Dongshaea marina: one gene and its partner. The protein of the gene in region 2 interacts with the protein of the main gene of each other region in a pairwise test. Links are inferred from orthologs where the notes say so. Each region holds a gene or a part of one and is shown on either strand. Other genes may lie near its edges. The genes, in order: DB847_RS20450 and fldA.

Region 1 (16,014 bases), 2.7 Mb from region 2 along the record:
GATTTGAGATATTCGATGACCGGAGCTTCATCCAGCTTGATGGTACAACCGGCCGCCGAGCGCTCGGCAGTAGCATCGGCAAGTTCAAAGGCCTGCTCGACTTTAAGATCGGACAGCCCCTCGATCTCAATGACCCGCCCGGAGAAAGCATTCTTTTTCCCCTCTTTTTCGACGGTTAGCAGACCTTTTTGAATCGCGGCGTAGGGAATCGCATGCACCAGATCGCGCAGGGTGATACCGGGCTGCATCTTGCCTTTAAAACGTACCAGGATAGATTCCGGCATATCCAGTGGCATCACCCCAGTTGCTGCAGCAAAGGCGACCAATCCAGAGCCCGCCGGGAAGGAGATCCCAAGTGGGAAGCGGGTGTGGGAGTCCCCCCCGGTTCCCACGGTATCCGGTAGCAGCATCCGGTTCAGCCAGGAGTGAATAACACCATCTCCGGGGCGCAGTGACACACCACCGCGGTTTTTGATGAAATCAGGCAGGGTGTGATGGGTCTGAACATCCACCGGCTTAGGGTAGGCTGCGGTGTGACAGAACGATTGCATCACCAGATCGGCACTAAAGCCAAGACAGGCCAGATCTTTGAGCTCATCCCGGGTCATCGGGCCCGTGGTATCCTGAGAGCCGACCGTGGTCATCTTGGGTTCACAATACTGGCCGGGACGGATCCCCTCGACGCCACAGGCGCGGCCTACCATTTTCTGTGCCAGAGTGAATCCCTTATCGGATGCGGCAACCGCGGCGGGACGTTTGAACAGATTATCCTGCTCCAGTCCCAGGGTTTCACGGGCCTTATCGGTCAGGCCCCGACCGATAATCAGTGGGATCCGACCACCGGCCCGAACCTCGTCGAGCAGCACATCGGTTTTAAGCTCAAACTCACTAATGGTGCTGCCACTGTTGTGATCCTTGATAAGCCCCTGGTAGGGATAGATATCGATGACATCTCCCATCTTGAGTGCACTGACATCACACTCAATTGGCAGGGCGCCCGCATCTTCCATGGTGTTAAAGAAGATAGGAGCTATTTTGCCCCCCAGTACATAGCCGCCGGCCTTCTTGTTCGGCACATGAGGGATCGCATCCCCCATATGCCAGAGCACTGAGTTGGTGGCAGATTTACGTGAGGATCCGGTACCGACAACATCGCCCACATAGGCAACCGGGTAACCCTTGGTTTTGAGCTGCTCAATGACTTCCAGGGGGTTGCCATCCAGCCCGGGTCTTGGGTTCTTGAGCATCGCTAGGGCATGCAGCGGAATATCCGGGCGAGACCAGGCATCCTGGGCCGGGGAAAGATCATCAGTGTTGGTTTCGCCTGGAACCTTGAATACGGTGACTGTGATCTTTTCAGGCACCTCGGGACGATCGGTGAACCACTGGCCATCGGCCCAGGACTGGAGGATCTGCTGCGCGTAAGCATTTCCTGATTTGGCCTTTTCTGCCACGTCATGGAATGCATCAAACATCAGCAGGGTGGATGAAAGTTGCTTCGCGGCGGTTGCAGCAAGAGTTGGGTTGTCCAGCAGCTTAATCAGGGGCTCTATGTTGTACCCCCCTGCATGGTGCCTAACAGTTCGACGGCACGCTCTGCACTCAGAATAGGCGAGCTCACCTCTGCGTTGGCGATTGCAGTCAAAAAGCCTGCTTTAATGTAGGCAGCTTCATCAACTCCCGGAGGAATGCGTTCACTGAGTAGCTCAAGAAGAAATTCCTCTTCTCCCGCCGGGGGCTGTTTGATGAGATTGATTAATTCTGCGACCTGTCCGGCATTGAGAGGTTGGGCAACGATCCCCTGTGCGGCTCGCTCCGCTACATGTTTACGGTAGGCTTCAAGCACGATCTACTCCTTTACGACAGAACCCGGATCCTGCTCCGGGTTATGAATGAACTCCGAAATAACCCGGGAAGTATATAGGGTTTAACGTTAATTTAAAATGGATGTTACTTAATCTGAACATCTCGCTGTAAGAGCTATCGGATCTTTAGGCTCTGTTGACGTTTCAGATTTGGTTCTGCAGTTGGTCATTTTTTCAACCAGCAAGGCAAAAGATGTGTGGTGTAGTTGTTCTACATGAGCATCTGATAACGTAGTTGGGTGGAAAAATAACCACGGCCCTTCGTGTTGCGCCTGAAAAAGCCCTGTTCATTGTTGCTCATCACTTATTTAGAGCAACTAAACCGCGTGATTCGCGTCGCGAGCAGAGCACTTTCAGGGGCAACAGGTTCAAAATTGAAACGTCAACAGAGCCTAGCCTTATGCCTCGTGTTCGGTGATTAGTTTGGCGACCATGGCAGAATCCAGATAAGCCCGAACTTCAACAATGGTGTGATCGGCAAAGGTGACGATCCAGCAGTAGTGGTTGTCAAAGTCCCATCCAGCACGTGATTTTGATGTTGCGAGGAGCTCGACAATGGCGGTATTTCCTTCAACGAAAATATGTTGCAGCACCAGTTGGATCGGCTGAGTCAGACAGGGAGTGAGTCGCTCAAAGGTACTTTTGCGAAATGCATCCAGCGTGCGGTAGTGGCCCGCCAGCGGATGGGTTCCCATCACGGTCCAGTCAACGTCCGGGCTGACATGGGAGAAAAATGCATCGGCATCGCCTGTTTCGAGGTTTTGAAAAATCTGCTGGACTCTTGCTTTATCAATGGTCATATCCTTGCTCCTATTGATTCAATGAAATGAGATATAAATCGTTACGGATAAATATTAGCCAATTTCTTAGAGGGTGGTTAACGATTAAATCTGTCAGATATGTTAATTTTTCTTGCATATATCCGGGAGGAACTGGCTGGCTGGTGAACTCTGTATCTGGTGAGGATCCACACAACAGGGTAGAATCGCCACAATCAACACGGATCAAGGAGATTGCCGATGGAGCAGGTTCTGCAGCAGACCGCCTATATTACCGGTCGTTTACTGAGTGCCAGAGGCCTCAGGATGGCAACCGCGGAGTCTTGCACCGGAGGTGGTGTTGCTCATGCGCTCACATCGATTGCTGGGAGTTCACAATGGTTTGAGTGTGGCTTTGTGACCTATAGCAATGAGTCCAAGCAGCAGATGCTTGGGGTGGCGGAACCATTAATCCTTGAGCATGGGGCGGTCAGTGATGCCGTGGTGCAGCAGATGAGCCGGGGGGCGGTTGAGAATTCACAGGCCGATGTGGCTGTGGCGATCAGTGGTATTGCCGGCCCCGATGGCGGTAGCACAGAAAAGCCGGTGGGGACGGTCTGGTTTAGCTGGTATATAGCACCGGATAATGAGTGGTGGAGTGAATGTTGCCACTTTGAGGGCGATCGCGCCTCGGTTCGTGAGCAGGCGGTGCTTTATGCCCTCGAGGGCCTCAATGAGCAGCTCGAAGGGATTGGCTTTGAAACTTGATACTGTATAAATAAACAGTATACTTACAGCAGTAAAAACGATTTTAAGTTTGGAGTGATGCATGGATCAGAATAAACAAAAGGCACTGGCTGCGGCCCTCGGCCAGATCGAAAAGCAGTTTGGCAAAGGCTCTATCATGCGCCTGGGTGATTCAAAGGCTCTGGATGTTGAAACCATCTCGACCGGCTCTCTGGCTATCGATGTGGCCCTGGGTGTTGGTGGGCTTCCCTGCGGTAGGGTTGTCGAGATCTTTGGTCCCGAATCTTCGGGTAAGACAACTCTGACCTTGCAGGTGATTGCGGAAGCGCAGCGCGTAGGTAAAACCTGTGCTTTTGTCGATGCTGAGCATGCCCTGGATCCTGTCTATGCCGGTAAGCTGGGGGTTAATGTTGATGAACTGCTGGTTTCTCAGCCGGATACAGGTGAGCAGGCTCTTGAGATCTGCGACATGCTGGTTCGCTCCGGGGCAGTCGATGTGATCATTGTCGACTCGGTGGCCGCGCTGACGCCAAAAGCGGAGATCGAGGGTGAGATGGGTGACTCTCACATGGGCCTGCAGGCGCGTCTGATGTCCCAGGCGCTGCGAAAGCTCACCGCCAACATCAAGAGTGCCAACTGTCTGTGTATCTTCATCAACCAGATCCGGATGAAGATCGGTGTGATGTTTGGTAACCCTGAGACCACCACGGGTGGTAACGCCCTGAAGTTCTACTCCTCCGTTCGCCTGGATATCCGTCGCACCGGTGCCGTCAAAGAGGGTGATGAGGTTGTAGGTAACGAGACCCGGGTGAAGGTGGTCAAAAACAAGGTGGCACCGCCATTCAAGCAGGCGGAGTTCCAGATCCTCTATGGCGCAGGGATCTCCAAAGAGGGTGAGCTCATCGACCTTGGGGTCAAGAACAAGATTGTCGATAAGTCCGGCGCCTGGTATAGCTACAACGGCGATAAGATAGGCCAGGGTAAGGCGAACTCTATCAAGTATCTTAAAGAGAACAGTGCCATAGCTCAGGAGATCGAAACTAAGCTGCGTCAGCTGCTGCTGACTACTGAGATGAGTGAAGGAGCGGCGAGCGAAGGTGCTGAGGTTGAGATGTCATCTCTGAGTTCTCAGGATCAGGCCGCCCTGTAAAGCCGATGGCAGAGAGTTCCGATGTATTGAAGCAGGCGATCGCAGCATCGCTGAATCTGCTTAGTTATCGGGAGCACTGCCGCCAGGAGCTTAAGCTCAAGCTTGCTCAGCGAGGTTTTTGCGCCGAAATTGCTTCGTCAGCCATCGAATATTGCATCACTCAGGGATGGCTTGACGAGGCGCGCTATACCGAGTGCTGGATCCGCTCCCGGGCCGCTAAAGGCTTTGGCCCGAGCCGGATCCGTAGCGAGCTCGGTGCAAAAGGGATTGACCGGGCGCTCGTTGAGGAGCAACTTAACTTAAGTGAATGTGACTGGTTTGAATTGGCAGTCAAGGCTTGCCACAAGAAACTTTCACATCAAGAGACCGGGAGCTTATCCCGGGAACAAAAGCTCAAATTGACCCGCTTTCTGGTCGGGCGTGGCTTTAGCCTGGAGCAGGCTCGGGCCGCTATCGAGTAACACCTCCATAACAATTTCAGCTTAATTTCACCCAGCTACTGCGAATTTGCTCGAAATTGATGCGATTTCCAAGCTTTCAGTTTTACCTTTGACCTCGATTACTTTATCTTATCCCCGGTAAAGATTTCACTTCGATGACTGACATTGAGCAGGATTATTCATGTATATGACCACGTCAGAGATCCGCACTGCGTTTCTCGAGTTCTTTCGTGCTAAAGGGCACCAAGTTGTAGCTTCCAGTTCGCTGGTTCCGGACAATGATCCAACCTTGCTATTTACCAACGCGGGGATGAACCAGTTTAAAGATGTTTTCCTGGGCCTGGAGGACCGTGGTTACAGCCGAGCGACCAGCTCTCAGCGTTGCGTCAGGGCCGGTGGTAAACACAATGATCTCGACAATGTGGGTTATACCGCGCGTCACCACACCTTTTTTGAAATGCTGGGCAACTTTAGCTTCGGTGATTATTTCAAACGTGATGCGATCCGCTTTGCCTGGAACTTTTTGACCGAGGAGCTCAAGCTTCCGGCCGAGAAGCTTTGGATCACCGTCTTTGAAGAGGATGATGAGGCTGCGGATATCTGGCTCAACGAGATGGGCGCGGATCCGGCGCGCTTTTCGCGCATCGGTGCCAAGGACAACTTCTGGCAGATGGGTGATACAGGTCCCTGTGGTCCCTGCACCGAGATATTTTACGACCACGGCGAAGATGTGGCTGGTGGACCTCCCGGAACGCCGGAAGAGGATGGCGATCGCTACATCGAGATCTGGAACCTAGTGTTCATGCAGTACAACCGCTTGAGCGATGGCACCCTGGAGCCTCTGCCTAAGCCTTCGGTGGATACCGGAATGGGGCTGGAGCGGATCGCGGCCGTGGTGCAGAAAGTCCACTCAAACTATGAGATCGATCTGTTCCAGGCATTGATCAAGTCAGCAGCAGCCATTGTTGGCACCGATGATCTGGAGAATAAGTCCCTGCGAGTGATCGCCGATCACATTCGCGCTTGTGCCTTTTTGATTGTCGATGGCGTGATGCCCTCCAACGAAGGGCGGGGCTATGTCCTGCGTCGGATCATTCGTCGTGCGGTTCGCCACGGCCGTAAGCTTGGGGCGAGCGATGTATTTTTCTTCAAGCTGGTTGAGGAGCTCTCACAGCTGATGGCTGATGCCTACCCTGAGCTTAAGCGTCAACAGCCGGTTGTTGAGCGGGTACTGCAGCTCGAAGAGGAGCAGTTCGTCAAGACTCTGGATCGGGGTCTGCAGATCCTCGAAGAGGGGCTGGAGCTGCTGGGTGAAACGCGGGTCATACCCGGTGCCATGGTGTTCAAGCTTTATGATACCTATGGCTTCCCTGCCGATCTGACCGCTGATGTAGTCAGGGATCGCGGTTACAGTATCGACGAAGAGGGTTTCCAGAAGGCGATGGCTGAGCAGCGTGAGCGGGCCAAGAAGGCGAGCCAGTTCTCAGTTGACTATAACGAGATGCAGCGCATCGATGAGAAAACCTGTTTTACCGGCTATGAAAAAATTAGCCAGCAGGCGCAAATTGTTCAGCTCTTCAGAGATCAGCAGCCGGTCGAGCAAATTGCTGAGGGTGAAGATGGCCTGCTACTACTGGACGAAACACCTTTTTATGCCGAGTCGGGTGGCCAGGTCGGAGACACCGGACTAATCCGCCTCGATGGCGGTGTATTCGCGGTCACAGATACCCGCAAAGTGGGTAATGCCTTCGTACACAAGGGCTATATGGAGCTTGGAACGCTTAAGATCGGAGATAGTGTTCTGGCTGAGGTCGACGAAGATCGTCGCAAGGGGATCGCCCTCAATCACTCGGTGACCCACCTGCTGCACGCGGCGCTTCGCAACATTTTGGGTGAGCATGTCACCCAGAAAGGATCCCTGGTTGGTTCCGAGCGGATGCGCTTTGACTTCTCCCATTTTGAAGGGGTCTCCGCCGGGACGATTCGTGCCATCGAGGATTGGGTCAATAAGCAGATCCGTGCCAATCATCAGGTCAAAACCCAGCTGATGGATCTGGAGCAGGCGAAAGCTTCCGGCGCCATGGCGCTATTTGGTGAGAAATATGATGAGAAGGTTCGGGTCGTCACTATGGGTGATGTATCGACAGAGCTTTGTGGTGGAACCCATGTAGGGCAAACTGGTGAGATTGGTGTGTTCCGTATCCTGTCTGAAGGGGGCATCGCTGCAGGGATCCGCCGTATCGAAGCGGTATCCGGTCAGGCCGCGATTGACTTCATGCATCAGGTTGCCGAAGAGGTCGATGAGGTGATTCACCTGGTGAAGGGTGATCGCTTCTCTATCGCGGCGCGGGTTCAGCAGGCGATCGACCGCTCCCGTTTACTGGAGCGTGAGATTGAGCAGCTCAAGGCAAAACTGGCTTCTCAGGCGGGACACGGCCTGCTGGAGCAGGTGGTCGAGATCAATGGGTCCAAGGTGCTGGTAGCACTGCTCGAAGAGGCAGATCCCAAGGGACTGCGTCAGTCGGTCGATGAACTCAAGAACAAGCTGGGTGAAGCGATCATCGTGCTTGGAACGCACCAGAATGGAAAAGTGAGCCTGATTGCGGGAGTGACCAAGGGGCTGACATCCAGCGTCAAGGCCGGAGAGCTGGTCAACATGGTGGCTCAGCGGGTCGGTGGTAAAGGTGGTGGACGCCCCGATATGGCCCAGGCTGGTGGTAACCGTCCGGAGGCACTCAAGGGTGCGCTGGATTCGGTTCACTCCTGGCTTGAAGATAAGCTTTAAACTTTAGACGTTAATAAAGGAAACCTGTTCGTGGCCCTGTATGTTCAAAAATTTGGTGGAACCTCGGTAGGCTCTTTGCAGCGAATCGAGGCCGTGGCTGACAGGATCTGTCAGTATCGCCAGCAGGGCCATGACATAGTGGTCGTGGTTTCTGCGATGGCGGGTGAAACCAATCGTCTGCTGGGAATGGCTCTAGAGTTAGATCCCCAGGCATCGCGCCGTGAACAGGACGTTCTGCTATCAACCGGAGAGCAGGTCTCTATCGCTCTGCTCTCCATCGCCCTGATTAAGCGCGGCTGTGCCGCCGTCTCCATGACAGGGGATCAGGTGGGGGTGCGTACCGATCATCAGTTCGGTAAGGCCCGGATCCTGGAGTGCCAGACCGAGTCGGTGCAAAAACAGCTTGCTGAGGGCAAGGTTGTGGTGGTTGCCGGTTTTCAGGGGCGGGATGATGAAAATAATATCACCACCCTGGGGCGGGGCGGTTCAGATACCACTGCCGTTGCCCTGGCGGCGGCCCTTAAGGCGGATGAGTGCCAGATCTTTACCGATGTGGATGGTGTTTACACCACAGACCCCAGAGTCGAGCCCAAGGCCAGGAGACTGGAGCAGATCACCTTCGAAGAGATGCTGGAGATGTCAGCCCTTGGCGCTAAGGTTTTGCAGGTCCGCTCGGTTGAGCTGGCAGGCCAGTACCGGGTTCCACTGCGGGTACTATCGAGCTTTGAACAGGGGCAGGGGACCCTCATCTCCTATGGCTGTGAACAGGATGAGCGCCCGCTGATCGCCGGCATTGCCTTTGATAGTTCGGTGGCAAGTATCGGGATCCAGGGGTTGCCCGAAGGTTCGCAGATCGCGGCTAAACTGCTGGAGCCGGTGGCGGATGATGGTATCGATATCGATATGATTGTTCAAAGCACCGGCAGCTGTGGATCCACTGAGCTCACCTTTACGGTTCAGCGCAGTGATTATGCCAGAGCCGTCATGCTGACTCAGGCTCGGGCTGAGTCTCTCGAGGCGCAAAGTTTCATGAGTAACGATAGCATCGCCTGTGTCTCATTGGTGGGGCTTGGAATGAAACATCATCCCGGAGTTGCCAAAAGCATGTTTGAGCTATTGGGAGATGCCGGGATCAATATGCAGCTCATCTCAACTTCGGAGATCAAGATCTCTGTGGTGGTAGATGAGTCCGAGCTCCAGGATGCGGTCAGGGTGCTTCACTCAGGATTTTGTCTTGATCAAAAGGATATGGACGATCCAGAGCAGCTACTAAATAGCGCCTAGCTAGCATTTTTCATGGTGTGTATGCGAAGCGAATAGGATTAAATTCGGAAGAATTGTCAAATTTATCCTCCCTAACTGGTGATATATACTATAAATTGAGTAAATAAAGGGACTTTACGTTTTTCTTGATTGGCCCATTTACTCTTGGCCATCAGTTAGTGGATAATAGCCGACTTTCTGGCTGAAAAACGGAATGAACAAGGAGTGAGCACATGTTAATTCTGACTCGTCGCGTTGGGGAAACCCTGATGATCGGTGATGAAGTGACTGTAACTGTATTGGGTGTCAAAGGCAACCAGGTTCGCCTGGGTGTTAATGCTCCAAAAGAGGTATCGGTCCACCGTGAAGAGATCTATATGCGGATCCAAGCGGAAAAAAATGTACAGCAGGGTGAACCAGGCAACTTCTGAGTCCCTGATGATATCAAGGCGACAAGCTTAGCTTAGTCGCCTTTTTTGTGCTCACCGGATGGCCAGCTGGCGCAATGCAGCTGGCCATCTTTTTATCTGCCGCCGATTGAACTGGCAGATTAATACCAATCATGGAAGAAAGGTGATCAGCTTATCCAAATAAGAATTAGTTGCATCCTGATCCCTTAACTACTGAGATTGGCTTCAGATCGTTTCGTAGTCCAAGTCAGATTTTTTGCGCTGTTTTGTCTGATATAGTCCGCGTGAGCCATGAAAGGCCTCTCTCAACCCTATTTTTCGCTCTTTTCTTCCTGGAGAGTCTCCCTTGCAAACTGCCCAATCGCCTTTGTTTAAAGGGGAATCAGCTGTTTGTGTGAGCGAAATGGCGATTTGATAATCAAACAGTTATTTTGCCTGAAAAAAGGTTTGACATATTTTTCGCTGAGGGTAATATGGCCCCCGCAACACGGTGAGGTGGCCGAGAGGCTGAAGGCGCTCCCCTGCTAAGGGAGTATGCGGTTTGTCCCGCATCGAGGGTTCGAATCCCTCCCTCACCGCCAGTGTGCATCCGTAGCTCAATTGGATAGAGTACTCGGCTACGAACCGAGCGGTTGGAGGTTCGAGTCCTCCCGGATGCGCCATTTAACTCGTTGTGTTTTCAGTGCATCCGTAGCTCAATTGGATAGAGTACTCGGCTACGAACCGAGCGGTTGGAGGTTCGAGTCCTCCCGGATGCGCCATAACTTGTTGTGATTTCCCAGTGCATCCGTAGCTCAATTGGATAGAGTACTCGGCTACGAACCGAGCGGTTGGAGGTTCGAGTCCTCCCGGATGCGCCATATCTTGTTGCGATTTCCCAGTGCATCCGTAGCTCAATTGGATAGAGTACTCGGCTACGAACCGAGCGGTTGGAGGTTCGAGTCCTCCCGGATGCGCCATATTTTGTTGTGATTTCCCAGTGCATCCGTAGCTCAATTGGATAGAGTACTCGGCTACGAACCGAGCGGTTGGAGGTTCGAGTCCTCCCGGATGCGCCATATCCCTACTTTTCCTGTAAGCTCTATCACAACTTCCTCCTCGCTAAATTGATTTATCTCTCCGGTTCTGGTTATCCTAGCTCCTTGATGGAAAAGAAAAAAAGGGGATGACGGATGGATCTATCTTCTCTGTTGGCCGAAGCGTTCGGCCTGCTCGTGATAGGGATTGTTTTTGTCTTTCTGTTTCTCGGGGTACTGGTTGTGGTTATCAACTGTATCGCACGATGGGCAGGGGATGCCTCAGACTTACCAATTCAAGACACTTCTCCCACAGCTCCACAGCTTGATCCCACAAGACTTAACCCTGCAGTTGTTGCCGCGATAAGCTCGGCTGTGCACCGCTATCGCCAACAGCACAGGAACAACTGATCTGTTTTCAGGATGATGCAATTGCAAATTTGATTTCAAGGAGTTAATCAGTATGTCTAAGCCGTTAGCGATCACTGAACTGGTTTTACGTGATGCCCATCAATCTCTACTGGCGACACGGATGCGAGTCGAGGATATGTTGCCGATCGCGGCCAAGCTCGATGAGATTGGTTATTGGTCCGTTGAGTCATGGGGAGGGGCGACCTTTGATGCCTGTATCCGGTTTTTGGGAGAGGACCCCTGGGAGCGTCTGAGATTACTCAAAGAGGCGATGCCTAAGACTCGCCATCAGATGCTGCTTCGCGCCCAGAATCTGCTGGGCTACCGCCATTATGCTGATGATGTGGTCTCCAAGTTTGTGGAGCGGGCGCACGCCAACGGCATGGATGTATTCCGGATCTTCGATGCGATGAATGATGTGCGCAATCTGCAGATGGCGGTCAAGGCGGCCAGGGATGTGGGAGCCCATGCCCAGGGAACCATCTGCTATACCACCAGCCCGGTACACACCCTTCAGACCTGGACCGATATGGCGAAGCGTCTTGAGGAGATGGGGTGTCACTCATTGTGCCTTAAAGATATGTCGGGCTTGCTCAAACCCTATGAAGCCGAAGAGGTGATCAAAGCAATTAAGAGCAGTGTGGATCTGCCACTGGCTCTGCACTGTCACTCCACCACAGGCCTTAGTCTGCCAACCCATATGAAGGCGATTGATGCCGGGGTGGATATGCTGGATACCGCCATCTCCTCCATGAGTATGACCTATGGACACTCGCCCACCGAGACCATAGTTGCCTCGGTCGAAGGAACCGCTCGTGATACCGGGCTGGATATGACCAAGCTTGAAGAGATCGCAGCTTATTTCCGCGAGGTCCGTAAGAAGTACGCCAAATTTGAAGGCAGCCTCAAAGGGGTGGATGCCAGGATCCTGCTCGCCCAGGTACCAGGCGGCATGCTGACCAACATGGAGAGCCAGCTCAAGGAGCAGGGGGCTGCCGATCGCATCGATGAGGTGCTTGAGGAGATCCCTAAGGTTCGTAAGGATCTGGGCTATATCCCGTTGGTGACCCCAACCTCGCAAATCGTTGGCACCCAGGCGGTGATCAATGTGTTGATGGGAGAGCGCTACAAGAACATCACCAAAGAGACGGCTGGGGTGCTCAAGGGAGAGTACGGTGCGGCGCCAGCTCCGGTGGATAAAGCTCTGCAGGCAAAGGTGCTGGATGGGGCTGAGCCAATCACTTGCCGCCCGGCGGATCTGCTGGAATCTGAGCTGCATATTCTGGAGGAGGATCTGCAGGGGATCGCCAAAGAGAAGGGACTGAAGCTGGCAAAAGAGCCTATTGATGATGTCCTGACCTATGCCCTTTTCCCTCAGGTGGGGCTCAAGTTTATTCAAAATCGCGGTAATCCGGATGCCTTTGAGCCGGCGCCGGGCACCGAGAAGCCTGAAGCTGCCCCTGCGCCAGTCGCCGCTCCTGCTGCAGCTCCTGCAGCCGCCACCGGTCCTGAACTCTATGATGTGGTGGTTGATGGCCAGAACTTTAAGGTCGAGGTCAGTCCATCTGGTGACGTGGCGCAGATTGCTGCAGCCCCTCAGGCTCAGGCCGCTCAGCCGGCCGCTGCCAGCGCAGCTCCCGGAGAGTCTGTTGGAGCACCTCTGGCCGGAAACATCTTCAAAATAGTCGTCAAACCGAATCAGCAGGTGGATCAGGGTGAGTTATTGGTGGTGATGGAGGCGATGAAGATGGAAACCGAGGTTCGGGCCAGTCGCTCGGGTCTGGTGCAGGCGATTGAAGTCAAAGAGGGGGATGCGGTCGCCTTGGGTGAGCCATTGTTAACACTGGCATAAGGATGATGTGATGAATGGATTTATGAGCCTATGGCATCAGACTGGGATCGCCAGCTTCCAGGCAGGGCAGCTGGTGATGATTTTGGTGGGCTGTATCTTAATGGCCCTTGCCATCATCAAGAAGTTTGAGCCTTTGCTGTTGTTGCCAATCGGATTTGGCGCCATTTTAACCAATATCCCCAATGCCGGGTTTAGCGATCCGGGTGGCATTCTCTACTACTTCTACAATGTAGGGATCGCCAGTGGCGTCTTTCCCCTGCTGATCTTTATGGGGGTGGGGGCCCTCACCGATTTCGGGGCCCTGATTGCGAACCCTAAAACGCTGTTTTTGGGGGCCGCGGCTCAGTTTGGGATCTTTATTACCCTGTTTGGTGCTTTGCTGCTGAACCTGGTGCCCGGTATCCACTTTACCCTGCAGGATGCTTCGGCGATCGCCATCATCGGGGGGGCGGATGGGCCAACCTCAATCTTCCTGGCTTCTAAGTTGGCGCCGGAGCTTTTGGGGGCCATTGCGGTGGCGGCATACTCCTATATGGCGCTGGTTCCTATCATCCAGCCACCGATCATGCGGCTTTTGACCACCAAGCAGGAGCGGCAGGTGAAGATGGAACAGCTACGTCCGGTGGGGCGCAAGGAGCGGATCCTGTTTCCGCTGGCTGTGCTGCTGCTGACGATCCTGTTTTTGCCCACAGCAACCCCTCTTATCGGGATGTTTACCCTGGGGAACCTGATGCGCGAGTGTGGGGTGGTTGAGCGTCTGAGCAAGTCGGCACAAAATGAGATCATCAATGTGGTGACCATCTTCCTTGGGCTGGCGGTCGGATCCAAGCTATCTGCAGATCGCTTCCTACACCTGGAAACGATCGGGATTTTGGTGCTGGGCGCGGTGGCCTTCGCCATCGGCACAGCTGCCGGGGTACTGATGGGTAAGCTGATGTATAAGCTTAGCGGGGGTAAGGTCAATCCACTGATTGGTGCTGCCGGGGTTTCGGCGGTGCCTATGGCGGCCCGGGTGGTGAACAAGGTGGGCCTTGAGGATAATGATCAGAACCATCTGTTGATGCATGCGATGGGGCCGAATGTGGCCGGGGTGCTGGGTTCGGCGGTGGCCGCGGGGATCCTACTGGCCCTGGTGGGCTAGGGATGTGTTAGATATCTCAAGGCAACTCATGAGCTTTGTACGCCGACACACAAGTAACATCCATGTGGCTCTGCTACGGCATCCATGCCGCGGAAGGTCGGCTTAACAAAGCTCAGAATTGCCAATAGGGCTACAATATACGCGCCCATTTTTGCGGAAGATATTCTACTGGCTTTTAAAGCACACATAAAAAGAAACCGCCCATTGGGCGGTTTCTTTTTGACTAATCCTGATTAAGCATGGGTTAGTTTAAAATAGAGAGTGTCTTTTAGGAGGAGGCGTTGTTTCTTTAGGTCTTCAAAGTGGGTATCACTGGTTGGTACGTCGCGTGTTTCAAGTCCTTTGATCTGGCGGTCTAGTGAGTAATACTCCTGCATGATTTGTGAAAATTCCTGATCGTTTACCCTAAGCTGCTCGACTTTATCTTGCAGCTCAGGGAACTCCTGGCCAAGGCTGAGACTATCGTCCATATCTCTCACTCCTGTGTGGTTGGTGTTCTCTTAACCAACTATAGTGGAGCTTTTCCGGGGAAACTGAGACTTGGATCTAAAAGCGGCCAGTCTATTTTTAGACCGGTTGCGGGACCTTGGCCAGGGCATCCTCAACCACCCGGAGATCGGCTCCAGCTTTATGGGCATTTTCACTGATATGCCGGCGCCAGGCTCGTGCTCCGGGGACCCCCTGGAACAGTCCCAGCATCGGCTTGGTCATTCCACCGAGATAGACTCCCTGAGCCAGTTGCTCCTCGATGTAGGGGTACATGAGCTCAACGATCTGATGGCGGGAGAGCTGTGGACGGGTGTCACCAAAGACGGCCCGATCCAGCTCAGCCATCATCCAGGGATTTTGGTAAGCCGCCCGGCCAACCATGACACCATCGAGATGCTGTAGCTGCTCCTGGCACTGCTCTAGAGTTTCCAGGCCACCATTGACCATGATATTTAGCTGTGAGTAATCCTGCTTGAGCTGCCATACTCGGGGATAATCCAGTGGAGGGATTTCGCGGTTCTCTTTTGGGCTAAGTCCCTGCAGCCATGCCTTGCGGGCATGCACAATGAAGGTATCGCAACCTGTGCGATTGACCGTTTCGATAAAGTCACACAAAAAAGCGTAGCTGTCCTGTTCATCGATCCCGATACGGGTCTTGACCGTGACAGGAATCGAGACCGCATCCTGCATGGCCGCAACACAGTCGGCCACCAGCTGTGGGCTGGCCATCAGGCAGGCGCCGAAACGACCATTTTGCACCCGGTCGGAAGGACAACCCACATTGAGGTTTATCTCGTCATAGCCTCGCTGCTCGGCAAGTTTTGCACACTGCGCCAGATCTTTGGGATTACTGCCTCCGAGCTGCAGAGCGAGTGGGTGCTCTGCCTCGTTATACCTGAGGTAGTCTCCCTTGCCATGGGTAATTGCCCCCGTGGTGACCATCTCTGTATAGAGCAGACTATGCTCAGTCAAAAGCCGGTGAAAGTAACGGCAGTGGCGGGTTGTCCAGTCCAGCATGGGGGCAACGCTGAATTTATGGTAGCTGGGCATGGGCTGTGTAGTCTGGGTCATAGTTATTAATCGTATCCAAAGTAAATCTAAGTAAGTCTTAATAGAGTTGGCGTTTACGCCGTAATCCCATGGAGAGCAGGAGTTGATAAAGGCTCCATAGCAATAACAGCCCGAGACTCAGGCTGCTTAGCGCAAAGTAGCAATCGATATCGACCTGCCAGAGGTTAATTCTGTGTTGTGCGGTAAAGATAGCAACAGCAAACCACAGAAGCGACCAGCAGCTCGCAATACTGATGAAAAAAGATTTCATGACCCTGTATACCGCTCAAAATACGAGCTGATTTTATACCCTTTGTTGTGAAAGGCCAACTCTTGGTTGTGCGCAAATAGAAGGGCCTACAAAAGCATACTTTGTTTGAGTCCGGTCATGATGATCTTGGCTGCCATCGAGATCAGGATAAGTGCAGTGATCTGGGTCACTATGGTCAGGATCCTGGCTCCGAGCCAGCGGGCAAGGTATTCACTGTAGTAGAAGAACAACCACAGGACCAGGCTGAACAGGATGCAGGCGAGGGCTACCCAGCTCTTGTTGATCAAAAGAGCTCCATGGTGCTCAACCGAAAGGATCACCGAAGCGATCACCGCCGGGCCTGCAATGATTGGCATCGCCAGCGGA
Region 2 (16,143 bases):
TACAGGAACACTCATAGATATAGATATAGATATGGATTTTTTATGGCTAAATGCTCTGTAATTGATGCTGATGAATGCTTAAATCACAGTGCTTGCACCTTAACCTTGGATGATGAGCTCAGGGTCGTCGGCTGGGGAAGCCGGATCCGTGAGTTATTACCCGATGTTACTCAGGGTGCCTCTCTTGAAAGCCTTTTAGATCTCAAGACTCCCATGTGCGGGTTTGAGCCGGACAAATGGCGACTCCATTCCGGCGAGTGCTTCTGTTTTACCAGCAGGAATGATCCCAAGCTCTGTTTCGATGCCTACCCGGTTGCTTATGAACCCCAGGGGTGGCTGGTGATGATTGGGGTGCCCAATGAGCAAGGTACTTCAAAGGGGATTGTCAATCTTGAGGAGCAGATCCCGCCCTGCAAAGATAATGAGACTGAGTGTGAAGCCCTTGCAAAAGCGATGCAGCTCTTAGAGCAGCAGCAGGGGCGTCTCGAGCTCACCGAGACCCAGCACCGGCTGGTGAAGCGGGAGCTGGACCGCCTGCAACAGCATCTGGTGGAGTCGGAGAAGATGGCGATGTGTGGTGAGATGCTGGCCGGTTTCTCTCATGATCTGAAAACACCGCTCGGGGTCTGTATCGGGGCCGTCAGTGTGATTGAGGTGGCTCAGAAGAATTTCACCAAGGCACTGGGGCAGGGGCTGACTAAGTCGGTTCTCAATCAGTTTATGGAGACCTTGAGTGAATCACACGATATCTTGCAAAAGAATCTGCAGCGCTCGCTGCATCTTCTTGAAAACCTGAAACAACTCTCCTGGGATCAGTTTCATGACGAGCGTCGCCAGGTTGATCTCGGGAAATATACCGAGGAGCTGCTGGAGACCCTGCACCCTCTGTATCGTAAGAAGCAGATCGAGATCATCACCGAGTTGGATGTCGATGAAACCGTCGAGACCTATCCTGGTTCGTTCTCGCGGATCCTCTCCAATCTATTGATCAATGCGGTACGCCACGCTTTTGTCGATGACAGGGAGTCTAAGCAGATAGTGATTGCTCTTACGGTGGATCGACAGAATATTAGCCTCGAGGTTCGGGATAACGGGGTGGGGATCGCGCCCGATGTACTCCCGCATATTTTTGAGCCCTACTTTACCACCGCAGAGGATGATGGTGGAACCGGGCTTGGTTTGAACATAGTGCATCACCTGATTGAAGGCTTATCGGGTGAGGTGCGCTGTGAGAGTGTCCCGGGTGAGGGAACTTCTTTCTTTATCCGCTTCCCAACCGATCAACAATAACCAGGCTCTGTTGATGTTTCCAATTTAGAACCTGTTGCCCCTGAAAATGATCTGTTCGCGACGCGAGCTACGCGGTTCTAAATCAGTGGTGAGCAACAATGAACAGGCCTTATTTAGGCACAACCCGAAGAGCTGTGGCTATTTTTCCTCCCAGCAGCGTTATCGGATGCTTAGGTAGAGCAACTAGACCACACATCAACAGGCTTGCTGGATGAAAAAATTGCCAACTGCAGATCCTAAATAACAGCCAAAAAAAAGCCCAGCGAAGTAGATTGCTGGGCAAGGCTTAGTGCTTAATTGCAGTGGCATATATATAGAGTCCCCTAAGTTGTAGAAAGTTCCCACGACAATCATCTTTTTTAAAAAAATGTTGCTAAGTTCTGTCGGAGCTTTTGATTTGGCTCAAAATAGGAGAGGCCAGCGCTGCCTGAGAGTTTCGATTGCAGAGGGAGGTCGGGGGCAAGCGCAGGGCAGAGAGCCTACCCTGCGGTGAAAGAGGGGGATTAGAGCCCCATCTCCTGTTTGAGTTGAGTGCACCAGCTGGTGATCCGGCTCTGGGTTAACTCAGGTTGACGATCTTCGTCGATGCCCAGCCCAACAAACATATCATCGCTGATCTTTGCCTTGGACTCTTCGAACTCGTAGCTATCGGTCGACCAGTGACCGACGATCTTGGCGCCACGAGGTTCTATGATGTCGCGCAGGGTTCCCATCGCATCCAGGAAGTACTCTGCATAATCTTCCTGATCACCGCAACCAAAGATTGCTGCGGTCTTACCAGTGAAATCGATATTCTCAAGCTCGGGGAAAAAATCGTCCCAGTCAGCCTGGGCTTCACCATAATACCAGGTGGGAATGCCAAAGATCAGTGTATCAAACTGCTCAATATCTGCTTTGGTGCTCTTTGCGATGTCGTGGATCTCCACCACAGAGTCATCAAACTCTTTTTGGATCAACTCAGCTACCGCTTCGGTATTTCCTGTATCGCTTCCAAAAAACAGACCTATTTTTGCCATAATCAACTTTCACCTATTGTATGGGAGTCACTTATATTCAGATGGGTGTTATGCTCAGCAATCTGTTGCTCAAGCATTGAAACAATCAACTCACTACGGCTGATACTGTAGGCCTCAGCTAAACGGTTGAGCTGCTCGAAGATTGGCTGCTGGACTTTCAGTTCAATACGGCGCAAGCCCTTCTCTTTATCTCGTTTGAGCTGATTGCGCTTATTGATCTTCATCTGCATGGAGCGGGGATGAGGGTTGGTTCTGGGACGACCAGGACGTTTCTCATCTGCAAAAAGATCGATAGTGATCCGATCGCTTTGTTGTTTTGCCATAATGTTCCGCAGTGTAACCCGTTAGCTTCTCGAGGTTCGAGCGATTGTTCTTTTACCGACAGGGTTTTTCCACCCGAAACCGGCAATCCTTTTGCGAACCAAAGACTATATCATAGTTCCCGTTTGACTGTTAACCGCGCTGCAGAGGAACTCGCTGATTGTCCGGTTAAATAACCTGGGTTTTTCTGCGTGTAACCAGTGGCCGGTACCCAGGATTACTTTGGCTTGGGCGTTCGGAAACAGCCCGGCAATGGCTTGCTGATGGGCGGCCTGGATGTAGTCTGACTCTCCTCCCTTGATAAACAGGGTTGGTCCGGGATATTGGCTATCCTGTGACGGCCAGTCCATGATGTTTTGATAGTTAGCCTCAAGAGCGGCGCGGTTGAACTTCCACTGGCCGTAGCCACTTTTCAGAGTTAGGGATTTTAATAAAAACTGCCGGGTAGCGGGGCAGTCGAGTTGGGTCGAGAGAAGCTGTTCGGCCTGCTGACGACTGGATACCCGGGCCTGTTCGACCTGTTTGAGTGCTTTAAAGACGGCGCTATGGCGATCTTCTGTGTAGGGAACCGGGGCCATGTCTGCCACCATCAGGCTTAGGATCCTCTCAGGTGCGATGAGGGCAAGCTGCATCGCAACCTTGCCTCCCATCGAGTGGCCAAGCAGGTGGCATTGATTGAGCTCTAGTGTTTCGAGAAGTTTGAGGATGTCCTGGGCCATCGACGGATAGTCGTGGGTATCACTATGGGGGGAGTCACCATGGTTTCTGAGATCGACCGAGATCACCTGCATATCGGGCTCAAGATGTTTTGCGATTACGTTGAGATTGCCTCGATCGCCAAATAGTCCATGGAGTAACAGGATCGGCTGGCCTTGTCCCAGGATCCGATAAGAAAGTTGCATCATGTTTGTATCTTGTTGGTAGATTGTGTTTATTTTGCCTTGGCATCGGCGCAATGCCAAGGTTGGCGCATCTTTGCGCTATCGGCAGCCAGGATCGGCGCTCAATGCAAGGAGCACTTTCAGAGCGCATTGAGGCTGTGTATAATCGGCGCTGTTTCATCTGTTATTGGATTGGTCAGACGCATTATGAAAACTATTGAGGTCGATGACGAACTGTATTTTTACATAGCCAGTCAGACCCGTCATATCGGAGAAAGTGCATCCGACATCTTGCGCCGTTTGCTGCAGGCTCAGGCTCCGGTGGCGGCAACCACTCATGCCGGATCGCTAGCTCCGCAGGGTGCAGAGTCGGGTGAGCAGGCTATGGCACACCTTCCCTCGACGGGGGAGTTGTTAGCGAGTATTGATACCCAGAGTGAAGAGACATCGATCGCACGCTTTATGCGGATCCTAAGTTGTCTCTACCAGGATCAACAGCAGGCGTTTATCCGCGCTGCGGATATCCGGGGCCGTAAACGTGTCTATTTTTCCAGGAGCCAGGAGGAACTGTTGGCGACCGGAAAAACCACTAAGCCACGACCGATCCCGCAAACCCCTTACTGGGTGATCACCAACACCAACACGAGCCGGAAACGAAATATACTGATTCAGCTGATGGAGAATATGGGATACAACAAATCTCTGATCCAGGCTGTTTGCGACAGAATTTAGAATATCTTATTTGCTGGAAAAGGAAGACTATGGCACAACATCCACGTGCTGGGCAGCGCGCCCAGGTAGAAGATCTGACCAACATCCCAAGACTGGTTGCCGCCTATTACTATAATCAGCCCGATGCATCACAGGCTGAGCAAAAGGTAGCCTTTGGAACCTCTGGCCATCGCGGCAACTCATTTGCGAAATCCTTTAACGAAGCTCATATCCAGGCGGTCTCACAGGCGGTTGCAGAGTATCGCGCCTCAGAAGGAATTGAGGGACCCCTGTATATCGGCATGGATACTCATGCCCTGTCAGAGGCGGCTTTCGTCACTGCGGTTGAGGTCTTTGCAGCCAATGGCGTGAAGGTGCGGATCCAAAAGGGTCATGGCTATACCCCAACCCCGGTGATCTCTCATGCGATTTTGACCCATAACCGTAACGGGGCTGCCGATAAGGCCGATGGCATTGTGATCACTCCTTCTCACAATCCACCTCAGGATGGCGGCTATAAATATAATCCACCACACGGTGGCCCGGCCGAGGGTGAGATCACCAAACTGGTCGAGAACCGTGCCAATGCGCTGCTGGCAGATGGACTCAGCGGTGTGAAGCGGCTGCCTTATGAGGAGGCGCTGGCTTCTGAGTGGGTTGAAGAGTATGACTATGTCACCCCTTATGTGAATGACCTGGAGCAGGTGATCGATTTTGATGCGATCCGTAAGGCCAACATCCATCTGGGTGTTGATCCTCTGGGTGGCTCGGGCATTGCTTACTGGGATGTGATCGGCAAGCGTTATGGTCTGAATCTGGATGTGGTGAACTACCAGGTGGATCCATCCTTCTCCTTCATGACCCTGGATAAGGATGGTAAAATTCGCATGGACTGCTCCAGTCCCTATGCGATGGCCTCACTCATCGAACTCAAAGATAAGTTTGATATCGCGATCGGTAATGACCCTGACTACGATCGTCACGGCATAGTGACCAAGCAGGGCCTGATGAATCCGAATCACTACCTGGCGGTGGCGATCCATTACCTGTTCACCCACCGTAAAGGCTGGTCTGCCGATGCGGCCGTGGGTAAGACCCTGGTCTCTTCTTCAATGATTGACCGGGTGGCGAAATCGATCGGCCGTGAGCTCAAAGAGGTACCGGTAGGCTTTAAGTGGTTTGTGGATGGCCTGCTGGATGGAAGCTTTGGCTTTGGCGGTGAAGAGAGCGCCGGTGCCTCATTCCTGCGCAAGGATGGTACTGTCTGGACCACCGACAAGGATGGGATCATCCTGGGGCTGTTGGCAGCCGAGATCCTGGCGGTGACCGGTAAGGATCCACAGCAGTATTATGAGGAGCTGCAGCAGCAGTTTGGTTCACCTGTCTATCGCCGTATCGATGCTCCTGCCAATACCGAGCAGAAGGCGGTTCTGGCGGCGCTGAGCCCACAAATGGTTGAGGCTAAGACCCTGGCCGGAGAGCCGATTGTCGAGAAGCTGACCAAGGCATCGGGTAATGGTGCTGCCATCGGTGGCCTGAAAGTAGTAACCGAAAATGGCTGGTTTGCGGCGCGCCCATCGGGGACTGAGTCCATCTATAAGATCTACATGGAGAGCTTCCTGGGTGAAGATCATCTGGAGCAGATCCAGGCTGAAGCCCAGCAGATTGTCTCGGATACCCTGGCCAAAGCCGGCGTGTAGCCTAAGCTTGACCAAGATGCAGGGCCGCTCACTGAGCGGCCTTTTTTATGGGGAGTGCTCAGAGCCGCTCTTTGTGTCTGAAGGTGCGCTCAGGTGAACAGCGCAGTCGATCTCCAGCCTTGGGTACTGGATAATCATCTGCCAGCGCTGGTACAGCTCGCGCAGCTTTCCGGAGCAATAGAGATGCTCGAATCGCCGGTCAAATATCGCCCTGAGAGCTTTGCCCCGGGCGGTGTTAGCAAACAACCAGTATAGGCGGTCATATTTGATGACCTGCTTGCGATACAGGGAGGGATCCGGGACAGGCTTTATTGCATCCAGGGTCTGCTGCATCTGAATCACATTATCCAGGTAGTAGTCGGCCCGATCCTTGGTCACCAGCATTGCGGCCTTGATGCGGGACTTGGTTGGTTGCCCTCTGAGATAGCGAACCAGATCTTTTTCCATGTGCTGGGTATAGCCCAGGATCCAGCGGCCGGATAGCCCCTTGAGGCTCTCAAGACCCTGCCAGTTGGGGAGGGTGCTCTTTTTGAACCAGATCACCTCAATGTTTTCGATGATGGGATGCCTTGAGTAGAGGTAGCCGGGAGCCTTGAGCTCAGCCCCTGTCATATCTGCCTGTCCGGACTGAACTAATCTCAGGGCCCGGTTCCAGGGGACGTAGCTGCGCTTGATCCGGATATTTTGTGGAGCATAGATGGCCTCCAGCATCTGGTTATACAGGCCGCTGCCATCTTTATCGGTATAGCCTTGCCATTCCGGGGTGGCCCAGAGCGCAGAGCCGATCGTACTGGTTGCGTTTAGCTGACCAGCATAGAGCAGAAGCGACATCACCAGCATTGTGCCAATAATTTTGCTCCCCGGGTGCTGCTGGCGGCTCCTGTTTAGGTTGACCTTCATCGGCAGGTTTCCTTGTGAAGCAAGGGATCAGTTGCTGACGACCACGATCCCGGATTCGGTGACTGTATAGCCATTGCTCCGGTCATCATCATGGTTGTAGCCGATGCAGTCCCCATCTTCGATAATCACTCCCTCGTTAATGATTGCCCGCCTGATTTTGGCGGCCCGGCCGATGACGACTCCTTCGGCAAGAATCGAGTCCTCCACCAGGCTATAGCTGTGGATCATGCAGCGGGGTCCGAGGATGGAGCGGCGCACCAGGCCACCACTGGTGATACAGCCTCCGCATACATAGGAGTCCAGATTCTGACCGCGGCGGTGATCGTCATCAAAAACGGTTTTGGCCGGCGGGTCATTACTAAATCCTGAATAGATGGGCCACTGGTAATTGTAGAGATTGAGGTGAGGGGAGATATCGATGAGATCCATGTTGGCATCATAGTAGGAGTCAATGGTGCCCACATCTTTCCAGTAACCCCGCTCCTCGGGGTGCATCCCGGGATCAGGTTGTCATTAAAGTTATAGGCAAAGATCCGATCACTCTGGCGTAGCATCATGGGGATCACATGCATACCAAAATCCAGATCCTTGTGGTGCTGCTTGCCCTCCTTGAGGATGGAGATCAATTTTTCACGGGAGAAAATATAGTTGCCCATGGATGCAAGGCAGGTGGCCCGGCCCGGAATGGTGGCGGGGTTTTGCGGCTTTTCGCTAAAGGCGGTGACTCTGGACATGTTATCGACGGACAGGATCCCGAAGCGGCTGGCTTCTTCGATACCCACTTCGAGCGCCGCGATGCTGATATCCGCCTGAGAGCGGGTGTGGGCATCGATCATCTGGCGGATATCCATCTTATAGATATGATCGCCCCCGAAAATGGCAACGTAATCGGCATCTGAGGTTTCGATAAACCTCAGATAGTGGTTTATCGCATCTGCGGTGCCCTGAAACCAGGCCTCACTCTCACTGCTGGTTTCGGGAGAGATGGCATCGAAAAATTCGTCCATGCCGGTTCTTCGCCCCCAGGAGTCGCGGATATGCTTATTCAGGGTATAGGAGTGATATTGGGTCAGGATATAGACATTCTTGATCCCCGAGTTAAAGAAGTTGCTAAGCACGAAATCGATGATCTTGTACTGACCGCCAAACGCTACGCAGGGCTTTGATTTATTGCGGGTCAGGGGAATAAGGCGTGAGCCTTTTCCACCGGCGAGAACCATGCCTATTGTTTTTTTTGGAACCGCGGGCTTGTTGGTCATAACGATACTCCGTGGCTATGTGACGAACGCTGAGGATCCCTGAGCCTTAGCACAGAAAACACCCACTGTCTGCTTAAAGCGTAATACCTCAGGCCCTGGTTAACCAACTGGATGATAGAGCTCAAGGGAGGGGGAGATAAAGGCCAAAGTAAAAAAGCCGCCCTGAGGCGGCTTTTGATTGAGTCGTTAGCCCGCTTTAAACTACATGGCAGGCTTCCAGGCTCCAGATGTAGTTCACATAGTCTTCAATGGAGCGATCCGAGTTAAACTTACCGACGCTGGTGGCGTTGATGATCGCCATCTTCGCCCAGCGCTTCGGATCCCGGTACGCCTTATCCAGAGCGGTCTGTGCCTTACAGTAGCTCTCAAAGTCCGCCAGAACCAGGTAGGGGTCGCCGCCATCGAGCAGGCTTTGCTTGATGGGGGAGAGCTCTCCCGGATGACCCGGAGTGAAGAAGTCACTATCCAGCCAGTCGATGACCGCCTTGAGCTCACTATTCGCGTAGTAGTAATCCTGAGGGTGGTAACCCTTGGCCTTCAGGGCCCGGACCTCATCCACCGTCAGGCCGAAGATGAAGATGTTGTCATCGCCCACCTCTTCGGCGATCTCAATGTTCGCTCCATCCAGGGTACCCACGGTGACCGCACCGTTGAGGGCCAGTTTCATGTTACCGGTTCCGGATGCCTCCTTACCTGCGGTCGAGATCTGCTCTGAGACATCGGCGGCCGGGATCATCTTCTCAGCCAGGGTGACGCGGTAGTTGGGCAGGAACACAACTTTCAGCTTATCTTTGATCCGCTTGTCGTTGTTAACCCGCTCGGCAACCCGATTGATGGCATAGATGATGTTCTTGGCCAGGGAGTAGCTTGGAGCCGCCTTAGCACCAAACAGGAACACCCTTGGATGCATCTCATAATCGGGATCCGCCAGCAGGCGACGATACAGCGCCATGATATGCAACAGGTTGAGGTGCTGTCGCTTGTACTCATGGAGTCGCTTGATCTGGATATCGAAGATCGCATCCGGGCTCACGGTGACGCCTGTCTCCTCGAGGATCACCTTTGCCAGACGCTCTTTGTTGCTGCGCTTGATGTCCATAAAGCGTTTTTGCAGGTCCGCATCACCAGCTTTGGGAGCTATCTCCTTGAGCTTATCCAGGTTGACCGGCCAGTCATCACCCACCTCCTGGGTAAAGAGCTCGGCCAGAGCCGGGTTACAGGAGAGCAGCCAGCGTCGAGGGGTGATTCCGTTGGTTACATTACACAGCTTATCCGGATACAGGGCATCAAACTCGGGGAACAGCTCCGCCTTGACCAGCTTGGAGTGGATCTCGGCAACCCCGTTGACCTTGGCGGAAGAAACCACGCACAGGTGTGCCATCCGCACCATCCGCTCGTCACCCTCTTCGATGATGGAGAGGCGGCGCTTCATCTCATTACAGTGTGGCCACTTTTTCTCGACTTCGTTATCCAGGAAGTACTGGTTGATCTCGTGAATAATCTCCAGGTGGCGTGGCAGCAGACGCTCAAACATATACTCAGGCCACTTCTCCAGAGCCTCAGGGAGCAGAGTATGGTTGGTATAGCAGAACACCTGACGACACAGGGTGAAGGCATCATTCCAGGGCAGGCGCTCCTTATCGACCAGAAGGCGCATCAGCTCGGGCACGGCAACGGCCGGGTGAGTATCGTTCAGCTGGATCACGATCTGCTGGGCAAATTCGCTGAAGTCATCATGGGTGCGCTTATAGCGGCGCATGATGTCGCGAATTGAGCAGGAGCAGAAGAAGTACTGCTGAACCAGGCGTAGCATCTTACCTGCTTCGGTTTCATCGTTAGGGTAGAGTACCTTGGAGATGGTTTCCGCTTCGGTCTCTTCCTGCTGGGCATCCACATAACCACCGGCATTAAAGACGTCCCAGTCAAAATAACCAGAGGAGCGGGACTCCCAAAGACGCAGGATACTCACGGTATTACCGCCGTAGCCGACCACAGGGATATCCCAGGGGACGCCCTTGATCATCTTACCGGCGTGCCAGATCTTACGAATTGAGCCATCTTCGTCGTAGACGGTTTCGACATAACCTTCTAGCGGGATCTCCTGAACCGATTCGGGTCGGCAGATTTTCAGTGGGTTACCGTATTCACACCAGTCATCGGGACGCTCAATCTGATGGCAGTCATGGATCTCCTGGCGGAACAGACCATGCTCATAGTGAATACCGTAGCCGACGGCCGGGTAGTTAAGGGTGGCAAGAGAGTCGAGGAAGCAGGCGGCCAGGCGGCCCAGGCCTCCGTTACCCAGCGCCATATCCGGCTCCTGTTCACAGAGATCGCGTAGATCAAAGCCCAGCTCAGAAATCGCTTCTTCACAGGTCTCGAACAAAAACAGGTTGTGCAGGTTATTTTCCAAAAGACGACCCATCAAAAATTCCATCGACAGATAGTGGATGGCCCGGGTGTCCTCTTTATAGTGGGTCTCCTGGGTATTGGTCAGTCTTTCGAAGACGAGCTCATTAATAGCGATACAGGTTGCACGCCACCAGGCATTCTTATCAGCCTTGTTGATGCTGGTGCCTAGTGAGGAGTGGAGGTGGCGAACAATGGAGGCTTTGAGTTCATCTTTTGTCAGTGAGTAGAGGGGATCTTGGTGACGTTGTGTTTCTTCATAACGCATGTCCTTGTCGTTAAGGTTTGAACCCGGATAGTGTAAAGGTTCGCGATCAACTACCTGTACCTTAGTTGATTATATGCACTCAGGATAAAAGATTCATTTAACTCTAAACAACTATTTTGTGATCAAGTTTTGTGATCCAGCCCATTGTATTCGTTTGGCAACTCAATGAGTTGTGGAAAATAGCGAGGCTAGTTCCATATAATACAGCTCGCCCGGGCCGGGAGAGCCCGGGGGCCCGGGATGAAATCCGGGGTTGTGCAGAACAATGGAGAGCCGATAGCCAGTGATAGCCAAGAATGATTTTTTAGAATTTACTCTTGAAAATCAATGTTTTACAGATTTTGTTGAGTTTATCATTGAACCCTCAACCCGGGTTCAGATCTGGGATAGCGGGGTGCTCCTGTTTGAGCCCCTGACCGATCGGCCGACCAAGGATATTGTTCTCTCCAGCGGGGTACATGGTAATGAAACCGCCCCCATTGAGATCTGCTCCGATCTCATCACCCAACTTTTAAATAAAACCCTGACCGTTCGTCACAGAGTGCTGTTTATCTTTGGTAATCCGGGGGCGATGGCTCTTGGACAGCGCCAGGTTGAGGAAAACTTGAATCGCTTGTTTAGCGGCCGGCACAGCCAGGATGATGGGGTGATCAATGGTGAGCGACGGCGTGCTCGCAAGCTTGAGCAGTACGTGTCGCAGTTTTTTGAGCAAAATCCGCAGACTCTGGGGCGCTACCATTACGATCTGCATACCGCGATCCGTGACTCAAAGCAGGAGAAGTTTGCTGTCTATCCCTATCTGCAAGGGGCAGGAAGCATGATCATCGCCAGCTGATGTTTCTGGCTGGCTGTGGGGTCAGAACCATCTTACTCTCCCATGAGCCCACCACCACCTTTAGCTATTTCAGCTCCCAAACCCATGGGGCTCATGCCTTTACGGTGGAGCTTGGGAAAGCCAGGCCTTTTGGCCAAAACGATATGAGCCGTTTCACTGAGGCTAGCTCCATGCTGGAGCAGCTTGTTTGTGAGGCGGAGCCTGGCATCGAGAGCTGGCAGCCTGAGCAGCTTCTGATCTACCAGGTCAATCGCACTCTTATTAAGCACAGCGATGAGTTCTATTTCACTTTTTCGGATGCGGTGGCTAACTTTACCGAGTTTCCCAGGGGGCACCTTCTGGCGGTTGATGGCTCGCTGGAGCACAGGGTGGAGCTGGATTTTGAAGCGATTGTCTTTCCTAATGCCAGGGTGGCGAAAGGGGAGCGGACCTGCCTTTTGGTGAGCTTGACTCAAGTGTGATCCGGCGCAGCCGTTATGAGGGATCTGATCAGCTTGAGTTCAGCTATCTCTGTTATTTTAGAATTTGGTAGCATTCGGGGGATGCTAAATAAATGGGTGAATATTTTTAATTGTGAATGTAAAATTATTTTTTGTTCGGCAGTGGGAACTTTTGTTTGAACCCCATGCCTTACTAAGGAAAGCTTGAAACAGAGGGTTGGTTATGAAGATTTTTCAAAGCTATCGTCCTCTTCAGATAGCAAAGTATGTGAAGGGATTCTTTAAGGGGCGTATCTATATCCATGGAAGAGGAAGCTATGAATTTTGTCTGGGGCATCTGGTGATGGCTCCTGGCTCTGGTATCCTGCATAAGCGAACGGTCAGTGAGGTCAACGGATTGATTGATCAACTGTAATTCGCCATCGTTCATTTCATGTATATTTCCCTAACACCCTCACTCGAGGGTGTTTTTGATCCCGCCAGCTTCACTCTGAAACTCTCAATGACCTTGTCTTCTGGGCTCTGTTGAAGTTTCAGATTTGGCTCTGCAGTTGGCAATTTTTTCATCCAGCAAGGCAGAAGATGTGTGGTGTAGTTGCTCTACATGAGCACCTGATAACGCTGCTGGGAGGAAAAATAGCCACTGCCCTTCGGATTGCGCCAGAAAAAGCCCTGTTCATTGTTGCTCATCACTCATTTAGAACAACTAAACCTCATGATTCGCGCCGCGAACAGAACATTTTCAGGGGCAACAGGTTCAAAATTGGAAACGTCAACAGAGCCTAATTAGTTGGCGTGTGGTTGAATACTCATCCGGATCGGCAAGCTGGTTAATTAATTGTTAATAAAGTGTTTTTATTCTGCTAGTGTTAGTTCTTTTCCTCGGCGCATGGAGTGTGCATGAAGTTAAGAAGAAGCATTAGTAACAAGGGACTATTGATGACCTCACTTGGGGCTATGATAGGTTCGGGATGGCTGTTCGGCGCTATGTATGCTGCACAGCTGGCGGGTCCCGCAGCGATCATCTCCTGGGTCATTGGTGGTATCCTTCTCATCATTATCGGCCTTAACTATGCGGAGTTGGCCACCGCGCTTCCTTTGACCGGTGGGATCGTACGCTTCACCCACATTACTCACGGCAGTGTTGTCAGTTTTATCGCAACCTGGCTGGCCTGGCTCTCCTGTGTGGCAACTGCTCCGACCGAAGCTCAGGCCATGCTACAGTATGCCAGCCATTATCTGCCCTGGACCCTCTATTATCACCAGGGAACCAGCCCGCTTCTGACCCATACGGGGTGGGCTTTGGCCGTGCTGCTGGTATTTCTATTCTCGATCATCAATATCTACGCAATTCGTCTGGTGACCCGGTTCAACTCTTTGATCACTTACTGGAAGCTGCTTATTCCACTGCTGGTGTTGGTGGTGATTTTTTTCAGTGACTTTCATCCACAAAACTTCTCTCAATATCATGGGTTTGCTCCCCATGGCCTGCATGGTGTGTTGTGGGCGATCCCTGCCGCCGGGATCATCTTTTCATTTCTCGGATTTCGCGAATGCATCTCATTGGCCGGGGAGACCAAGAATCCTGCCCGGGCTATTCCACTGGCATTGATCGGCTCGGTGACCATCTGCACCCTGCTTTATGTGGCGTTGCAGATCGTCTTCGTCGGGGCGCTTGGACGTCAGGACCTGAGTCATGGCTGGAATGCCCTGAGTCTGGGCATGCAGACCGGTCCCCTGGCGAGCATCGCATTGGCATTGGGGATCACCTGGATGGTGAAGCTAATCTATATTGATGCCATCATCTCACCGGCCGGGACCGGGGTGATCTATACCACCACCACGGCGCGTCTCAACTATGGCGTGAGTGCAAATCGTTATATGCCACAGCTGATGATGAGGCTGAATCGTCAGGGGCTCCCATTTACGCGATTTTAGTCAATTTTGTGATCGGGGTATTTTTGTTAACTCCGCTGCCGACCTGGCAGGCATTGGTTGCGTTTCAATCATCCGCCATTGTGCTTTCTTATGGATTGGGACCCATCTGCTTGCTGGCGCTGCGTAAACAGGCGCCGGAGCTGCATCGTCCCTTTATTTTGCCCGGTAGTCGTCTGTTTAGCGCTCTGACTTTCTGTGTCTGTACCCTGATCGCTTACTGGACCGGCTGGGGGACGATTCATCAGATCGTCTTTGCGATCCTGGCTGGGCTGGTACTGATGTTGATGTACAGGGGGCTGACTCAGCGAGGGAAGAGCTATGCGCTCGAGTTCACAGCGGCCCTATGGTTGATCCCCTATATTCTGGGTCTGAGCCTTATCTCCTATTTGGGAAGCTTTGGCGGTGGCCTGAACCTACTTCCCTTTGGCTGGGACTTTGTGGTGATTGTGTTGTTTAGCCTGGGGATCTTCTGGTTGGCTTGCCGTGCAGCCTTGCCAAAAGAGAAGGCGCGACAGGCAATTTACGAGGATCCTGAATACCAGCTTCATGCCGAGAGCCTGGCCAGTACCCATTAGAAAGGCCTGATGCCAGAGGTGACCTCCCCGGGTGCCTCTGGGCTCTGTTGACGTTCATGACCTGGTACTGCAGTTGGCAATTTTTTCTACCCGCAAGGTAGAAGTTGTGTGGCGTAGTTATTCTATGTGAGTAGCTGATAACGCTGCTGGCTGGAAAAACGGCCCCTTTCCTGAGGGCTGAAAAAGCCCTGTGCATTGTTGCTCATCACTCATTCAGGGTAACAAAATTTCAAGATGAGTGTCGCGAACAGACCACTTTCAGGGGCAACAGGCTCAGAGCTGGAAACGTCAGCCGAGCCTGGTTCTCACAGCTCTTTTGAAAAAGTAGTTTGTAAAACCTGAGTCGACTTGTCAGAGTTACTTGTGAGTATTCTTGAGGAGCAGATTACTGGGCCTGGTATCTTGCATTCGGGCTCATGAGTTCAGAAGGGAGGCTGTCGTGGCGGATTCGAATAAAAAGAGTAGAGCGATGGAGATCTATGAGTCTCTGGGCCCTAATGAGCATGCAATCATAGATAAAGTGAAGATCAAGTTTCTTCGAGATCTCGTGATCTATTTAGTGGCGATTAAGCTGCAACTGCAGTTTAAGGGTGGTTACAGTATCTGATGCCTCTGCCACTGATTCTTGTCCTCTTACTGCTGGGAGGGATCATTTATCTGGTTGGTGCAGCGAAAACCGCAGCCGTCATCTGTGCTGTTCCCGCTCTTTTATTGCTTATCCTTCTGTTCGATATCATCTCCTGCAAGTTTGGTTTTCGGCTCCCGGAGCCCCTTGCAAAGAGCAGCGGCGAGCTGAGTGTGTTTGAGCTGATCCGGGCTCGAAGATCCTGCCGTTCCTATCAAAAAAGAGATCTGACAAGTGCAGATATGGACAGCCTCATGGTGTCGGTCAGGAAACATAGCCATCAAGCAAGGCTCGGGGCCGCACCGATACGTTTTGAGTTTGTCTCGGCCCCGATAACGGTTTGGCCGGTTGTTAATGCGCGTCACTTCCTGGTCGCCATTGCACCCGCAGAATATGATCGTGTTGCCATTATCGATATAGGCCGAACTCTGCAGAAGATAGTCATTGATGCTACCCGTATCGGGCTGGGTACTTGTTGGATCGGACCTGGCGCCGATCACAAGAGTGTCGTCAAACATCTTGGTGATCGTTTCAATCCTGAGCAGGATTCGATTATTTGCCTGTGTGCCGTCGGCTATCGTTCGATTTATATTCCGTTATTTATTCGTTTTTTTAACTCCCAGGTGCGAAGGCGCCTGCCCCTCAGCGCTCTGTTTTTCTCTGATCCCACTATGACTCAATCTTTGCCGGTGAGATCAGAGCCTTTTCGGATGTTTGGACAGGCCTATGAAAGCTGCCGATGGGCACCCTCGTCCTATAATGGCCAAACAACACGCTGTGTCGCCATCTCTATCAATGGGAAGCCAGGTAACCCTAACGATGAGCCGCTGTTTCGATTTGACTTCTACTCGGTCACGGCCTCAAGGTATTACGCTGCCGTCGCCGTGGGCATCTGGTGCTCAAACTGGGAGATGAGTTGTGATGCACTGGGCATTGCCGGGAAGTTTAGGATTCTAAATGACGAGCAAAGAGAGG

The links.
Region 1: the proteins of fldA (region 2) and DB847_RS20450 interact in binary tests that used the Escherichia coli proteins (3 or more experiments, as listed by UniProt). The link is inferred for Dongshaea marina from one-to-one orthologs.

The regions. Positions count from the first base shown.
Region 1 is NZ_CP028897.1:4,368,237-4,384,250, reverse strand. Bases 3,571-6,253 are described here. They hold DB847_RS20450 (regulatory protein RecX), read left to right. Parts: upstream 3,571-4,525; coding sequence 4,526-4,981; downstream 4,982-6,253. Other genes in these bases: alaS (alanine--tRNA ligase), read left to right, coding at 5,142-6,253; recA (recombinase RecA), read left to right, coding at 3,571-4,520. In the rest of the region: DB847_RS20465 (nuclear transport factor 2 family protein), read right to left, coding at 2,264-2,665; DB847_RS20460 (CinA family protein), read left to right, coding at 2,879-3,391; more of recA, read left to right, coding at 3,453-3,570; more of alaS, read left to right, coding at 6,254-7,745; DB847_RS20440 (aspartate kinase), read left to right, coding at 7,776-9,029; carbon storage regulator CsrA, read left to right, coding at 9,242-9,439; DB847_RS26755 (OadG family protein), read left to right, coding at 10,591-10,845; oadA (sodium-extruding oxaloacetate decarboxylase subunit alpha), read left to right, coding at 10,898-12,697; DB847_RS20390 (sodium ion-translocating decarboxylase subunit beta), read left to right, coding at 12,708-13,838; DB847_RS20385 (YdcH family protein), read right to left, coding at 14,072-14,308; tRNA dihydrouridine(20/20a) synthase DusA, read right to left, coding at 14,406-15,398; DB847_RS20375 (hypothetical protein), read right to left, coding at 15,436-15,648; DB847_RS20370 (MarC family protein), read right to left, coding at 15,735-16,014. UniProt on the Escherichia coli protein: Modulates RecA activity through direct physical interaction. Can inhibit both RecA recombinase and coprotease activities. May have a regulatory role during the SOS response. Inhibits DNA strand exchange in vitro.
Region 2 is NZ_CP028897.1:1,721,927-1,738,069, forward strand. Bases 551-3,362 are described here. They hold fldA (flavodoxin FldA), read right to left. Parts: upstream 2,307-3,362; coding sequence 1,794-2,306; downstream 551-1,793. Other genes in these bases: DB847_RS08385 (sensor histidine kinase), read left to right, coding at 551-1,290; ybfE (LexA regulated protein), read right to left, coding at 2,309-2,629; DB847_RS08400 (alpha/beta fold hydrolase), read right to left, coding at 2,735-3,362. In the rest of the region: more of DB847_RS08385, read left to right, coding at 43-550; more of DB847_RS08400, read right to left, coding at 3,363-3,529; replication initiation negative regulator SeqA, read left to right, coding at 3,716-4,240; pgm (phosphoglucomutase (alpha-D-glucose-1,6-bisphosphate-dependent)), read left to right, coding at 4,270-5,919; DB847_RS08415 (substrate-binding periplasmic protein), read right to left, coding at 5,965-6,819; DB847_RS24885 (GlgC family sugar phosphate nucleotidyltransferase), read right to left, coding at 6,847-7,122; DB847_RS08420 (sugar phosphate nucleotidyltransferase), read right to left, coding at 7,044-8,078; DB847_RS08425 (glycogen/starch/alpha-glucan phosphorylase), read right to left, coding at 8,275-10,755; DB847_RS08435 (DUF1107 family protein), read left to right, coding at 12,254-12,445; DB847_RS08440 (APC family permease), read left to right, coding at 12,931-13,968; DB847_RS08445 (APC family permease), read left to right, coding at 13,992-14,543; DB847_RS24315 (hypothetical protein), read left to right, coding at 14,983-15,150; DB847_RS08450 (nitroreductase family protein), read left to right, coding at 15,150-16,143. UniProt on the Escherichia coli protein: Low-potential electron donor to a number of redox enzymes. Involved in the reactivation of inactive cob(II)alamin in methionine synthase.